Linked DNA regions of Methylorubrum populi. The protein of the gene in region 1 interacts with the protein of each later gene in a pairwise test. Links are inferred from orthologs where the notes say so. Each region holds a gene or a part of one and is shown on either strand. Other genes may lie near its edges.

Region 1 (7,638 bases):
CTGGAAGTCGTCGCTCGACACGCCGGTGCCGAACTCGCGACCGCCGCCCGAGCCGTAGGCGAAGCCGCCGGTGCCGTACACGAGGGTACGGTCGAAGGCGTAGCCGAGGCGACCGCGGACGGTGCCGAAGAAGTCGAGGCCGGAGAGGCCGCCCGGGTTGAACACCTGCTGGGCCGCCAGCGGGCTGGTCGTGAGGAAGCGGTTCCGGTTACGGCCGAAATCGGCGTACTGGGCGTCCGCCTCGACACCGATCACGACACCGGAGCCCGGGGTGAACTGATAGTTGTAGCCGATCTGGCCACCGCCGACGAAGCCCTCGTTGGACTCGCGGTTGTTGAAGGCCACCACGGCGGTGGTGCCCGGGGGCACGAGCAGGGAGGCCGGGCCGACGCCGATCACGGTCGGGGCGCGGTCGTCCTGGGTACCGAAGCCGTAGCCGGCGTTGAAACCGGCGTAGAAGCCCGTCCAGGTGAAGACCGGCACCGGCTGGAACACCGGCGGCGGGGCGGCGCGGCGCGGAAGGTCGGCGGCCGAGGCGGCGACCGTGGCGGCAACGAGCGCGCTCGAAGCGAGAAGCAGGCTTTTCATCGTGTCGTGTCCTGGTTTGGCGGGAGCCGGTGTTGGTGTGAAGTGGTCCGGGGATCCTCCCCGGTATCCGTCGCCCTCCTGCGATGAAGCGTTCAATGCACCCGAACCCGTCAACGAAAGGTGAAGCTTACCCGGCCGTGAGGACTCGATCAGGCCCGATGTGTCATTGCGCACATCGACGGCTCGTCTTGTCGAAACCTGGCAACAGTCAAATTCTGGAGGAAAGTCTTCCGGATATACGGTTAACGATCGGTTGCGCCATCATCGTAAGCCCACATTAACCTTGTTCGGGCGATCCTCGGCGCGCCGGCGCCCGCTCCCGGAGCCGGCCCGACGGATTGCGCTGTTCATGTCCCTCGATTCCGGCTCGCCCCGACCGCGCGGTCCCCTTGCCTGGACGATCAAGATGTCGCTGATCGTCGGCCTCGGCGCCACGGCCCTCGCCCACCACGTCGCCAAGCCGGCCGGCAAACCGGGCGTGCACGTGATCGACCCCGAGGTCACCGGCTCGATCGGAACCAGCGCGCGGACGACGCGCCTCGATCCCTGCACGCTGCGTGGAAACCTCGCGAACTGACGCGTCCTGTCACGGCGGCGCTCCGGGCGGCGGCCGGTTCCTCGCCGGCACGAAAACGCCGCCGCCGACCCGCTTGGGCGGATCGCGGGATGCTTGCGGCGCAACGGTACTCGGCCCGCGGGAGGCGGCTGCGGGGGCACGGTCGATTGACAAGCAGGCAGAGGGGTCTAAGTGTCGCGCGCGTTCGGACGCGTGACGGCGTACCGCGCACGGCTCTCGCGATCATCCGCCGGCGCGAGCTCTGAGCCCCAGATCGGCCCACTCCACGCGCGCAAATGGTTTCCCACACCCGATGTCTTTCGCCGATCTTGGACTGAGTGACAAGGTACTCCAAGCCGTCTCCGCGGCCGGCTACACCGAGCCGACGCCGATCCAGGCCCAGGCGATCCCGCACGTGCTCGCCCGGCGCGACGTGCTCGGCATCGCCCAGACCGGCACCGGAAAGACCGCCGCCTTCACCCTGCCGATGCTGACCATGCTGGAGACCGGCCGGGCGCGGGCGCGCATGCCGCGCACCCTGATCCTGGAGCCGACCCGCGAACTCGCGGCGCAGGTCGAGGAGAATTTCGAGCGCTACGGCACCAACCACAAGCTCAACGTGGCGCTGATCATCGGCGGCGTCTCCTTCGCCGACCAGGACGCCAAGCTCACCCGCGGCACCGACGTGCTGATCGCGACGCCGGGGCGCCTGCTCGACCATTTCGAGCGCGGCAAGCTGCTGCTCACCGGCGTCGAGCTTCTCGTCATCGACGAGGCCGACCGCATGCTCGACATGGGCTTCATTCCCGACATCGAGCGCATCGTGAAGATGGTGCCCTTCACGCGCCAGACGCTTTTCTTCTCCGCCACCATGCCGCCGGAGATCGAGCGGCTGGCCGACATGTTCCTGCACAACCCGCAGCGGGTCGAGGTGGCGCGTCCCGCCTCCACCGCCACGACCATCGAGCAGCGTCTGGTGGCGACGGGCGCCGAGGGCCATGAGAAGCGCAAGGTGCTGCGCCACCTCATCCGCTCGGCGAGCGAGCTGCAGAACGGCATCATCTTCTGCAACCGCAAGCGCGACGTCGCCCAGCTCCAGCGCTCGCTGACCAGCCACGGCTTCAACGCGGCGGCTTTGCACGGCGACATGGACCAGCGCGCCCGCATGGCCGCCCTCGACGGCTTCCGCAGCGGCGAGGTTCCGCTGCTCGTGGCCTCCGACGTCGCCGCCCGCGGCCTCGACATCCCGGCGGTGAGCCACGTCTTCAACTTCGACGTGCCGCACCATCCGGAGGACTACGTCCACCGGATCGGCCGCACCGGCCGCGCCGGACGCTCGGGTGCGGCCTTCACCCTGGCGAGCCGGGCCGACGAGCGCTCGCTCTCGGCGATCGAGAGCCTGATCGGCCGGCCGATCGAGTGGCTCGACGGCGACCTCGCCTCCCTGCCCGACGACGCGGAGGGCGACGAGCCGCGCCGCCGCCGCGGCACCCGCCGGGCCAAGGGAAGCGAGCGGGGAACCGAGCGAAGCTCCGAGAAGACGAGCGAGCGGGCGACCGAGCGGCCGAGCGAGAGCCGATCGCGCGGCCGCCGGCCGGCCTCCGATCGCGGCCGCGGCGAGGGTCGCGGCGAGGATGTCCGTCGCGAGCCGATCCGCGAGCCGGAGCCGGTTTCCCCGGCCCGCGAGCCCGTCCGCAGCGCTCCCGAGCGGTCCCGCTCCGAGCGCCGTCCCCCGCGCCGCGACGAGGATGACGACACGCCGGTCGGCCTCGGCTCGCACGTCCCGGCCTTCCTGCTGAAGCCGACCGGGTTCGGGAAGAGCAAGTAACGGCCGGCGGGCGCATCGTGGGCCCACCCGAACGTCTCTCGCAGGATGTCTCTCGCGGCGGCGCTCCGGTCGCCGGCGCTGAGCGGCCGCCGGGCGTTTTGTGGGCCCCTCTTAACGTCCTGGCGAGGTTCTGAAGCGACACTCCGGCGGAGCGGACGATGCGGGCGGCGTGCCCCGTCCGCAGGAGCCTACGTCACCGGATGAGCCACGGCCCCGATCTCGACCGTGATCGCAGTTTCGTGCTCGCGCAGCGCAGCTTCGAGCTGATGCGCGACTACTGTGCCTGCGCCACCCCGCGGGCCTACGCGGTGTGGTACCTCTACGTGTCGGGCACGCAGCCGCTGATGAACGACGCGATCAAGCGGCTCACGACGCAGAACGGCACGCTGACGAGCGCCGACATCGAAGGATTGCACGACACCTACATCGACGGGCGCCGCCTCGCCCTGGAGGTGGATCGGATGAATTCGAGCCTCATCGCCGAAGTCGAGGGCATCATGGAGATGATCGAGGTCTCGATCCGCTCCACGACCCAGTACGGCGAGTCGCTCCAGGCCCTGTCCCACGACATCGCCAACACGGCCACGACCCGGACCCGCCTGCGCGAGATCGTCACGACGATCATCGCCAACACCCGCGACGTGACCGCCAACAACCGCACCCTCGAAGCGCGGATGCGCGAGAGCCGGAGCGAGATCGAGGGCTTGCGCGAGACGCTGGAAGCGGCCCGCCTTGAGAGCCTGACCGATGCCCTGACCGGCCTTGGCAACCGCAAGAGCTTCGAGACGGCGCTGCACCGGGCCTGCGAGGTGCCGGAAGCCGGGCGCCGGCCGACGAGCCTGATCGTCCTCGACATCGACTACTTCAAGCGCTTCAACGATCTCTACGGCCACCTGACCGGGGATCAGGTGCTGCGCCTCGTCGCCGTCGTCATGCGCGAGCATGTGGCGCAGCCGGGCGCGACGCTCGCCCGCTTCGGCGGCGAGGAGTTCGGCATCGTCCTGCCGGAGACGGACTTGGCCGAGGCCCGCGCCGTCGCGGAACGGGTGCGCACCAGCGTGACCGGCCGCGAGCTCGTGAAGCGCTCGACGGGCGAATCGCTCGGCAAGGTCACCGTGTCGCTCGGCGTGGCGACCCGCCGCGAGGACGACAACGCCGTCTCGTTGCTGGAGCGGGCGGATGCCTGCCTGTTCGCCGCCAAGCGCGCCGGGCGCAACCTCTGCCTCGACGAGACCGAGGCCTCGGTTCTGCGCGACGTCGCCTGAGATCAGGGAGGGGGCCGGGGCCCCTCGCGGTCAGGCCGGGGCGCCGGCGGCCAGGCGTTCCGGATTGACGGGTGTGATCGCCACCGACTCGCCGCAGCCGCAGGCCGAGGTCTGGTTCGGGTTGTTGAACACGAACTGGGACGACAGCTTGGTCGTCTGGAAGTCCATCTCGGTGCCGAGCAGGAACAGCACCGCCTTGGGGTCGATGAACACGGTCACGCCCCGGTCCTCGATCACGTCCTCGCCGGCTTTCCGCTCCTCGGCATATTCCATCGTGTAGGACATGCCGGCGCAGCCGCCGTTCTTCACGCCGACGCGCAAGCCGGCGATCGGCTTCTCCGCATCGGCCATGATCGCCTTGAGCCGATCCGCGGCGCGGTCGGTCAGCGTGATCACCTTGAAACCTGACATCGTGGTCTCTCTCCTGCGGCCGGGTTCAAGGCCCGGGCGGGTGAGGGGTTTTCGTACACCTGAAAAGATAAGCACTCCCGCAGCACCGGTCCACTGCGAGACCCGATGCGCCGGCCGATTGCAGCCGTGCTATGCTGAATCGGTGACGGAGGGTGCGATGGCCGATCCTGCGCGGCGGCGGATGACGCCGGACGAGTTTTTCGCCTGGCAGCTCCATCAGGACGAGCGCTACGAACTCGTCGACGGCATTCCGGTCCTGCGCCACCGGATGATGACGGGCAGCAGCGCGCAGCACGACCGAGCCACCGTCAACATCATCGCCTCGCTGCACACGCAGCTGCGCGGCTCGGGCTGCCGTCCGACGACGGCGGATATCGCGATCCGAACCGGCATTCGTGGCCTGCGACGCCCCGATGTGACGGTCGAGTGCGCCGAACTCGTCCGCGACACCTACGAGGCCCGCGAACCGCGGCTGGTCGTCGAGGTCGCCTCCCCCTCGACGAGCGCCGTCGACCGAACGCGCAAGCTGGAGGAGTACAAGCGCCATCCGACCCTGCGCTGCATCCTCCTCGTGGAGACCATCCTGCCGCAGGTTCTGCTCTATCGCCGCAACGACGAGGGCTGGGCGATCGAGACGTTCGACGGGCTCGAGGCGGTGGTGGACCTGCCCGAGATCGGGGCGCGGCTGGCGCTGTCGGACATCTACGACGGATTGACGTTCGAACCACGATGGGATCCGGCCGATACCGTGCCGGAAGCCTGACCCGGTTTCCGGTGGATCCCTTCCGTACCGTCCTATCGTGGATTCCGGGTTCGCTTCTCAGCGCCCCGGAATGACGGTGGTGAGGACGGAACCGAACTTGTCACCCGGAAGCCGTATCGGACCGATCCTGCGCGACAACGAGATCGGCCGACGGAACCGCCCCTCACCACATGTCGAGGGCGACGCGGGCCTCGTCGGACATCCGGCTCTGGTCCCACGGCGGGTCGAACACCATCGTGACCTGGCAGGACTGCACGCCCGGCACCGCCGAGACCGCGTTCTCGACCCAGCCCGGCATCTCGCCGGCCACGGGGCAGCCCGGAGCGGTCAGGGTCATGTCGATCAGCACGCGCCGGTCGTCCTCGATCTGCACCCGATAGATCAGGCCGAGTTCGTAGATGTCGGCGGGAATCTCGGGATCGTAGACGGATTTCAGCGCGACGACGATCTCGTCCGTCAGGCGGTCGATTTCTTCCGCCGGGATCGCGGAAGCCGCCGCGAGGGCGGGGGTGTTGGTGCCCCCGGTGATGGTGGCGTCGGTGCTCATCGGATCACTCCTTCCGGCCGCCGCGTCCGACGGCCGAAACGTTTCCAAAACTTAGGCGAACAGCATCTCGGCCTTGGCCAGGGCCTCGGCGAGGGCGTCGATCTCGTGGGTCGTATTATACAGGCCGAACGAGGCGCGACAGGTGGAGGTCACGCCGAAGCGGGTCAGCAGCGGCATGGCGCAGTGCGTGCCCGCCCGCACGGCCACGCCCTGCCGGTCGATCACGGTGGCGATGTCGTGGGCATGCGCGCCCTTCACCTCGAAGGCGATGACGCCGCCCTTGTCGCGGGAATTGCCGATCTGACGGATCGAATTCATCGCGCCGAGCCGCTCCTGCGCGTAGGCCGTCAACATCGCCTCGTGCGCGGCGATGTTCTCGCGCCCGAGCTTCATCATGAATTCGAGCGCGGCGCCGAGGCCGACCGCCTCGATGATCGCCGGCGTGCCCGCCTCGAAGCGGTGGGGCGGGTCGTTGTAGGTGATCGCATCCTGGCTCACCGTGCGGATCATCTCGCCGCCGCCCTGGTAGGGGGGCAACCGGTCGAGCCACTCCTTCTTGCCGTAGAGCACACCGATCCCGGTCGGGCCGTAGACCTTGTGGCCGGTGAAGACGAAGAAGTCGCAATCGAGCGCCTGCACGTCGATCGGGCGGTGGACGGCGCTCTGCGCCCCGTCGAGCAGCACCGGCACGCCGTGGGCGTGGGCGATGCGCACGATCTCCTCCCCCGGCGTCACCGTGCCGAGCACGTTCGACATATGGGTGAGCGCCACCATCTTGGTGCGCGGGCTGAACAGCTTTTCGTACTCTTCGACGAGGAAGTTGCCGTCGTCGTCCACCGGCGCCCACTTGATGACGGCTCCGCGCCGCTCGCGCAGAAAGTGCCAGGGCACGATGTTGGAGTGGTGCTCCATGATCGAGAGGATGATCTCGTCCCCCTCCCCGATCAGCCCGGCCCAGCCCATCGACGAGGCGACGAGGTTGTAGGCCTCGGTGGCGTTGCGGGTGAAGATGATCTCGTCGGTGGAGCGCGCGTTGAGGAACTGGCGCGTGGTCTCGCGCGCGCCCTCGAACCCCTCGGTCGCGGCATTGGCCATGTAGTGCAGGCCGCGATGGACGTTGGCGTAGCCCGTCTCCATGCAGGAGACCATCGCATCGATCACCGCCTTCGGCTTCTGCGACGAGGCGGCGTTGTCGAGATAGACCAGCGGCTTACCGTAGACCTTTTCCGAGAGGATCGGGAATTCTTTTCGGATCGCTTCGACGTCGTAGGGGGCAGGAACGGGTGCATTCATGAAAGGGCGCTCGCGAATTCCCCTCCGGTGGCGGAGGGTGCCTCGCGCAGCGAGGCAGGAGAGGGATAACCCCGATCCGCGATGGCCGCGCCGACGGCGTCCATCACCGCACCGGGATTGCTCAGAACGAGGTCGGTGGAGAAGCACAGGACGAGGAAGCCCTGGGCTGCCAGCCACGCATTGCGGGCCTCGTCGCGTCGGCGACGATCATCGGTCTCATGCACCGGACCGTCGATCTCCACGACCAGTTTGGCCGACGCACAAAAGAAGTCGGCGATGAAGGGCGAGATCGGCACCTGGCGCTTGAACTTGGCGCCGCGGAACCGGCCACCGCGCACCTGCTCCCAGAACAACGCCTCGGCGTGCGGCATGTCATGGCGCTGTGCG
Region 2 (4,585 bases), 600 kb from region 1 along the record:
CGGACCAGCGCGAGGCGCTGGTGCTCGTTGGCGCCGAGGGTGTCTCCTACGAGGAGGCCGCCACGATCATGGGCTGCAAGGTCGGCACGGTGAAGAGCCGCGTCAGCCGCGCCCGCGGCCGCCTCGCCGAACTCCTCGGCTACGACGAGGAGGATCTCTCCTCCGACCGCTTCATCCAATCGGCGATGCCGGACGCCTGATCGTCTTAAGGACAGCGCGGACCCGGTCCTCAGAGAGCCGGGTCGTTCGCGAAAGGCACCTGCCCGCCGCTCCTCTGCCAGCGTGCGGGATTCGTTAAGGAGACGCCGCGCCGCTGACGATGTCGCCGCCGGCCGGTCGCGTCATTTCCTCCGGCGCGATTGGCGGAAGGGCCAAATCGCCCTGACAGAGCGGCCCGAGCGGGAGTGGAGCGGACTTCCGGCTGCTCGTCGCTTGCGTCACAAGCCGGTTCGGCCGAACCGGCAACCGGTCTTCGGGCCGACCGACAGGGACGGAGAGCCCTGTCGGTTCGAGCCTTGGCTGTCAGGCCGCCTTGCGACGGCCGCCGGTCTTGCGTCCCTCACCCGAAGCGGTGCTCTTCCGGCGCGGCTCAGGCGGCGCTTCCGCGACCACCTCGTCCACGGGCTCCGCAGCCTTGGCGGAGGACTTGCGGCGCTGCTGGCCGAGGCCGAGATCCTTCGCCAGCGCCGAACGCGCGGCCGAATAGTTGGACGAAACCGTCGGATAGTCGGCCGGCAGACCGTAGCGACGGCGATAACCCTCGATGTCGAGACCGTGCGTCGTCAGATGCCGCTTGAGCGTCTTGTAGGGCTTGCCGTCGATGAAGGAGATCAGGGCGTCCGGCGTGATCGACTTCTTGATCTGGGCCGGCGTCGCCCGCTCGACTTCTTCTTCCTTCGGGGCCTGCGGCGCCGACAGAGAGAGGAGCGCGGCGTGAACCTGAACAATCAGGGCCGGAAGTTCGGGCGATGGCAGGGAATTGTTCGAGACATAAGCCGAGACGAGATCGGCAGCGAGTTCGATACGATCGTGTTGCGAGACCTGACTTGTTTCAGACATTGTACGTGATCCTGTTTGCCCCTCGTTCTTGTTAGCTAAAAGGATCTAGAAAAGTTTCAAGGCCGGTTCTACGAGTTTTCACGAAAAACGACTGCAAAATTGAGAAAAAGCTCCGATTTGGCCGATATTGCCAACGATCAGACCCGATGAGAGGGCAGAACGGGGTTGCTCAAGGTGGTGTGCGCAAGCTGAGGTTCGACGGCCGTCATGATGAGCGCCACCTGATTCGGCCATTCAACAAATCGTGAGAGGCAAATTCGGGCTAATCGTGGGTCAAGGGTGATGGAGTCGGGTAACTTCGATGGATTGCGGCAGTTTGAGATCGTATGCCGCCGCCGATGTGACGGGATTAAAGCGACGCTCTGTCGCGGTTACATACCCGGGAGCATCATCTCGTCGTCTTCGTGCTGGGGAGCGGGCCGGCTTTGCCTGCAGCGCTCGGGCCTCGTCGGCAGACTGCAGCGATAGACCACTGCATCCGGCGGACCCAGCGTGGCGTTGAGCGGCACCGTGACGGTATCACCGGAAAAGCGCCAGTTGCGGGTGCCGCGATCCCAGTAGAGCCACACCGTGGTGTCGTGGCCCTTCACGTCGAAGATGGCGGCCTTCTTCGACATCGCCCTGAGCGTTCGCGGCTCGTAGAGCCCCTTGCGGCGATAGGCGGCGCGGGCCTCCTCGCCCTGGCGGTCGACGAAGGTGTTCTGCACGATCTGAAGGGTCGCCCCGGGCTTGCGGAGGAATTTCTTGAAATCGCTCAGAGATCGCAAGACCACGGGCATGGCGTCCTTCCAGTCGTCAAGTCACGGACTCATCCTGCATTGTGCGAGGGCACCTTAGTTCCCGCGAGATGACGGTTATTCCTCACGCGCAAAGGTGGTGTCGGGCGATATCCACGGGAAAACGGCACTGTCCACAGGAGTCGAAGACTCTCAAGCTCGGCTGTTCGACGCCTGCGGCTCGGCCGCCTCCAGCCGCGGCTTGACCCGTGGGCCGGGCTCGGGCGTTTAGGCCTTATGCTGCTGCAATTCTTTACGGGCCTGCGCGAGGCCCGCGTGCCGGTCTCCCTGCGCGAATACCTCACCCTGCTCCAGGCGATGGAGAGCGACCTCGCCGACAAGCGCGTCGAGGAGTTCTACTTCCTCGCGCGTACGGTCCTGGTGAAGGACGAGGCCAATCTCGACCGGTTCGACCGCGTCTTCGCCTCGGTCTTCAAGGGACTGGAGACGCTGGGCGAGGCGGTCGAGCCTGCCGCCATCCCCGAGGAATGGCTGCGCAAACTCGCCGAGAAATACCTGACCGAGGCGGAAAAGGCCGAGTTGAAGGGGCTCGGCTGGGACAAGCTGTTCGAGACCCTGAAGCAGCGCCTCGCCGAGCAGAAGGAGCGCCACCAGGGCGGGTCGAAATGGATCGGGACCGGGGGCACATCGCCCTTCGGCGCCTACGGCTACAATCCGGAGGGCATCCGCATCGGCCAGGACGGCAACCGCAACTTCCGCGCGGTGAAGGTGTGGGATAAGCGCGAGTTCAAGGATCTCGACGATTCCCGCGAACTCGGCACCCGCTCCATGCGGGTGGCGCTCCGCCGCCTGCGCCGCTTCGCCCGCACGGGGGCGGCCGAGGAACTCGACCTCGACGGCACCATCCGCGAGAGCGCCCGCAAGGGCTTCATCGACGTGAGGCTCCGTCCGGAGCGGCGCAACGCCGTGAAGGTTCTGCTCTTCCTCGATGTCGGCGGCTCGATGGACTGGCACGTGGAACTGGCCGAGGAACTGTTCTCGGCGGCGCGCTCCGAGTTCAAGCACTTCGCGCACTACTACTTCCACAACTGCCCCTACGAGGCGGTGTGGACCGAGAACCACCGCCGCCACGACGAGCGCATCCCGCTTCTCGACGTGATCCGCACCTATCCGTCCGATTACCGTGTGGTGTTCGTGGGCGACGCCTCCATGAGCCCTTACGAGATCGCCCATCCCGGCGGCTCGGTGGAGCATTGGAACGAGGAGGCGGGCGAGGTCTGGCTCGGCCGCGTCCTCGATCATTTCCCGAAAGCGGTCTGGCTCAACCCCGTCCCGGCCGAGCACTGGGCCTACACCCAGTCGATCGGCATGGTCCGCCGGATCTTTTCCGACCGGATGTTCCCGCTGACGCTCGAAGGATTGGACGGGGCGATGCGGGCGCTGCTGCGATAGGCAGGCGCGCCTCAGCCCTGGCGGGCCGGGGTCGTCACGGTCAGCCCGTCGAGTTCGGGCGTCACGCGGATCTGGCAGCACAGGCGCGAGGTCGCGCGCACGTCCGAGGCGAAGTCGAGCATGTCCTGCTCCATCGGCTCGGCGGGCCCGACCTTGTCGGCCCAAGCCTCGTCCACGTAGACGTGGCAGGTGGCGCAGGCGCAGGCCCCGCCGCACTCGGCATCGATGCCCGGCACATTGTTGCGGATCGCCGTCTCCATGACGGTCGAGCCGACCTCGCCGTCGATCGTGCGGGCCGTGCCGGCGTGATCGACGAAGGTGATCTTGGGCATTCCTTGCTCCGGGACGTGTCCGCGTCCGCCTGCGATCCTTCGAGGGGCGGCGTGGCGCCTGCTTGCGGGCGACGGAGTCAGAATGCAAGCGGGAAGCCGGCGCTTTTCCGTCGCGCCGGTCTCGATCCGGCGCCTCTGTGGGCGGATCGGGTCCGGTGAGGCCACGACAAGCCTTCGCCGCGGCGAGAGCGGCCGGACGGTGCGAGCCCGTTACGCCTCCAGGCCGAAGGTCGCGAGTGCTGTCAGAGTCTCGGCCGCGGCGGCCTGAAGGCTCGAGAGGTCCGCTCCCGCGCCGGAGCGGAAACCGGCCTCGACGGCGGCGCTCGCCTGCGCCACCCGCATCGCCCCGACGCCGAGGGCCGCGCCCTTGAGGGTGTGGGCGAGGTCGGCCCGCGCCTCGGCCGGGCGGCCCGCCTCCGCCAGCGCCGGCAGCAGGCGGCGGCACTGGTCCTCGAACAGGCTCAGCACCTCCCGGGCGAGATCCGCGTCGCCGAAGGTCTGCGCGTCGAGATGAGCGCGGTCGAGCAGGAGCACGGGCTGGTTCTCGGCGTCCATGTCGGTCCTCATGCGCCCTCTTGCGTCCTCGAGCCCACCCCCGCGCCGAACGGCCTTGCCCGGCCCGCGGATCCGGCCGGCGCGGCGACCTGCCTGTGGGCGGCGGGGGCTATCCACAGCGCAGGCCCGCCCGGGGCGTACCCGTTTATGTCTGCACGCGTCAGAACTTGGGGCGAGTGCCCGATCACGGGCCCTGGCTTGGTAACCATTCCGTTAAGGTTTCTTGGGTGCGCCGGGCCGATCGGGTATCGGGTGCGGGTTCCGAGGGACTAAGGTTCCTCGGCTAGTCGGGTAAATCCGTCTCCATTGCGGAGGGCGCGTGCTCTGCAGTGGACGGCGATGCGTACGAGGCGTTGCATGGCCACCGAGAAGAAGCTGAAGGATCCGGCGGAGGCGGCCCTCTCCGCGATCGAGCAGGCTTTGAATCTGGACATTCCGGCTCCGGGCGAG

What was found. The genes of interacting proteins can lie anywhere in the genome.
Region 2: the proteins of MPPM_RS21350 (region 1) and MPPM_RS24290 interact in binary tests that used the Escherichia coli proteins (3 or more experiments, as listed by UniProt). The link is inferred for Methylorubrum populi from one-to-one orthologs.

Annotation. Positions count from the first base shown.
Region 1 is NZ_AP014809.1:4,606,794-4,614,431, reverse strand. The notes cover bases 2,959-5,854. They hold MPPM_RS21350 (HesB/IscA family protein), read right to left. Parts: upstream 4,649-5,854; coding sequence 4,268-4,648; downstream 2,959-4,267. Other genes in these bases: MPPM_RS21340 (SUF system Fe-S cluster assembly protein), read right to left, coding at 5,575-5,854; MPPM_RS21345 (Uma2 family endonuclease), read left to right, coding at 4,806-5,411; MPPM_RS21355 (GGDEF domain-containing protein), read left to right, coding at 3,173-4,237; MPPM_RS21360 (DEAD/DEAH box helicase), read left to right, coding at 2,959-2,972. Also shown: MPPM_RS21370 (outer membrane protein), read right to left, coding at 1-588; MPPM_RS21365 (hypothetical protein), read left to right, coding at 938-1,165; more of MPPM_RS21360, read left to right, coding at 1,458-2,958; more of MPPM_RS21340, read right to left, coding at 5,855-5,958; MPPM_RS21335 (cysteine desulfurase), read right to left, coding at 6,010-7,251; MPPM_RS21330 (endonuclease domain-containing protein), read right to left, coding at 7,248-7,638. UniProt on the Escherichia coli protein: Is able to transfer iron-sulfur clusters to apo-ferredoxin. Multiple cycles of [2Fe2S] cluster formation and transfer are observed, suggesting that IscA acts catalytically.
Region 2 is NZ_AP014809.1:5,209,218-5,213,802, forward strand. What follows is about bases 1,921-4,585. They hold MPPM_RS24290 (2Fe-2S iron-sulfur cluster-binding protein), read right to left. Parts: upstream 3,581-4,585; coding sequence 3,260-3,580; downstream 1,921-3,259. Other genes in these bases: MPPM_RS24285 (vWA domain-containing protein), read left to right, coding at 2,073-3,248; MPPM_RS24295 (Hpt domain-containing protein), read right to left, coding at 3,791-4,135; MPPM_RS29270 (apolipoprotein A-IV repeat region-like domain-containing protein), read left to right, coding at 4,493-4,585. In the rest of the region: MPPM_RS24270 (sigma-70 family RNA polymerase sigma factor), read left to right, coding at 1-200; MPPM_RS24275 (Ros/MucR family transcriptional regulator), read right to left, coding at 523-1,059; MPPM_RS24280 (hypothetical protein), read right to left, coding at 1,431-1,838. UniProt on the Escherichia coli protein: Ferredoxin are iron-sulfur proteins that transfer electrons in a wide variety of metabolic reactions. Although the function of this ferredoxin is unknown it is probable that it has a role as a cellular electron transfer protein.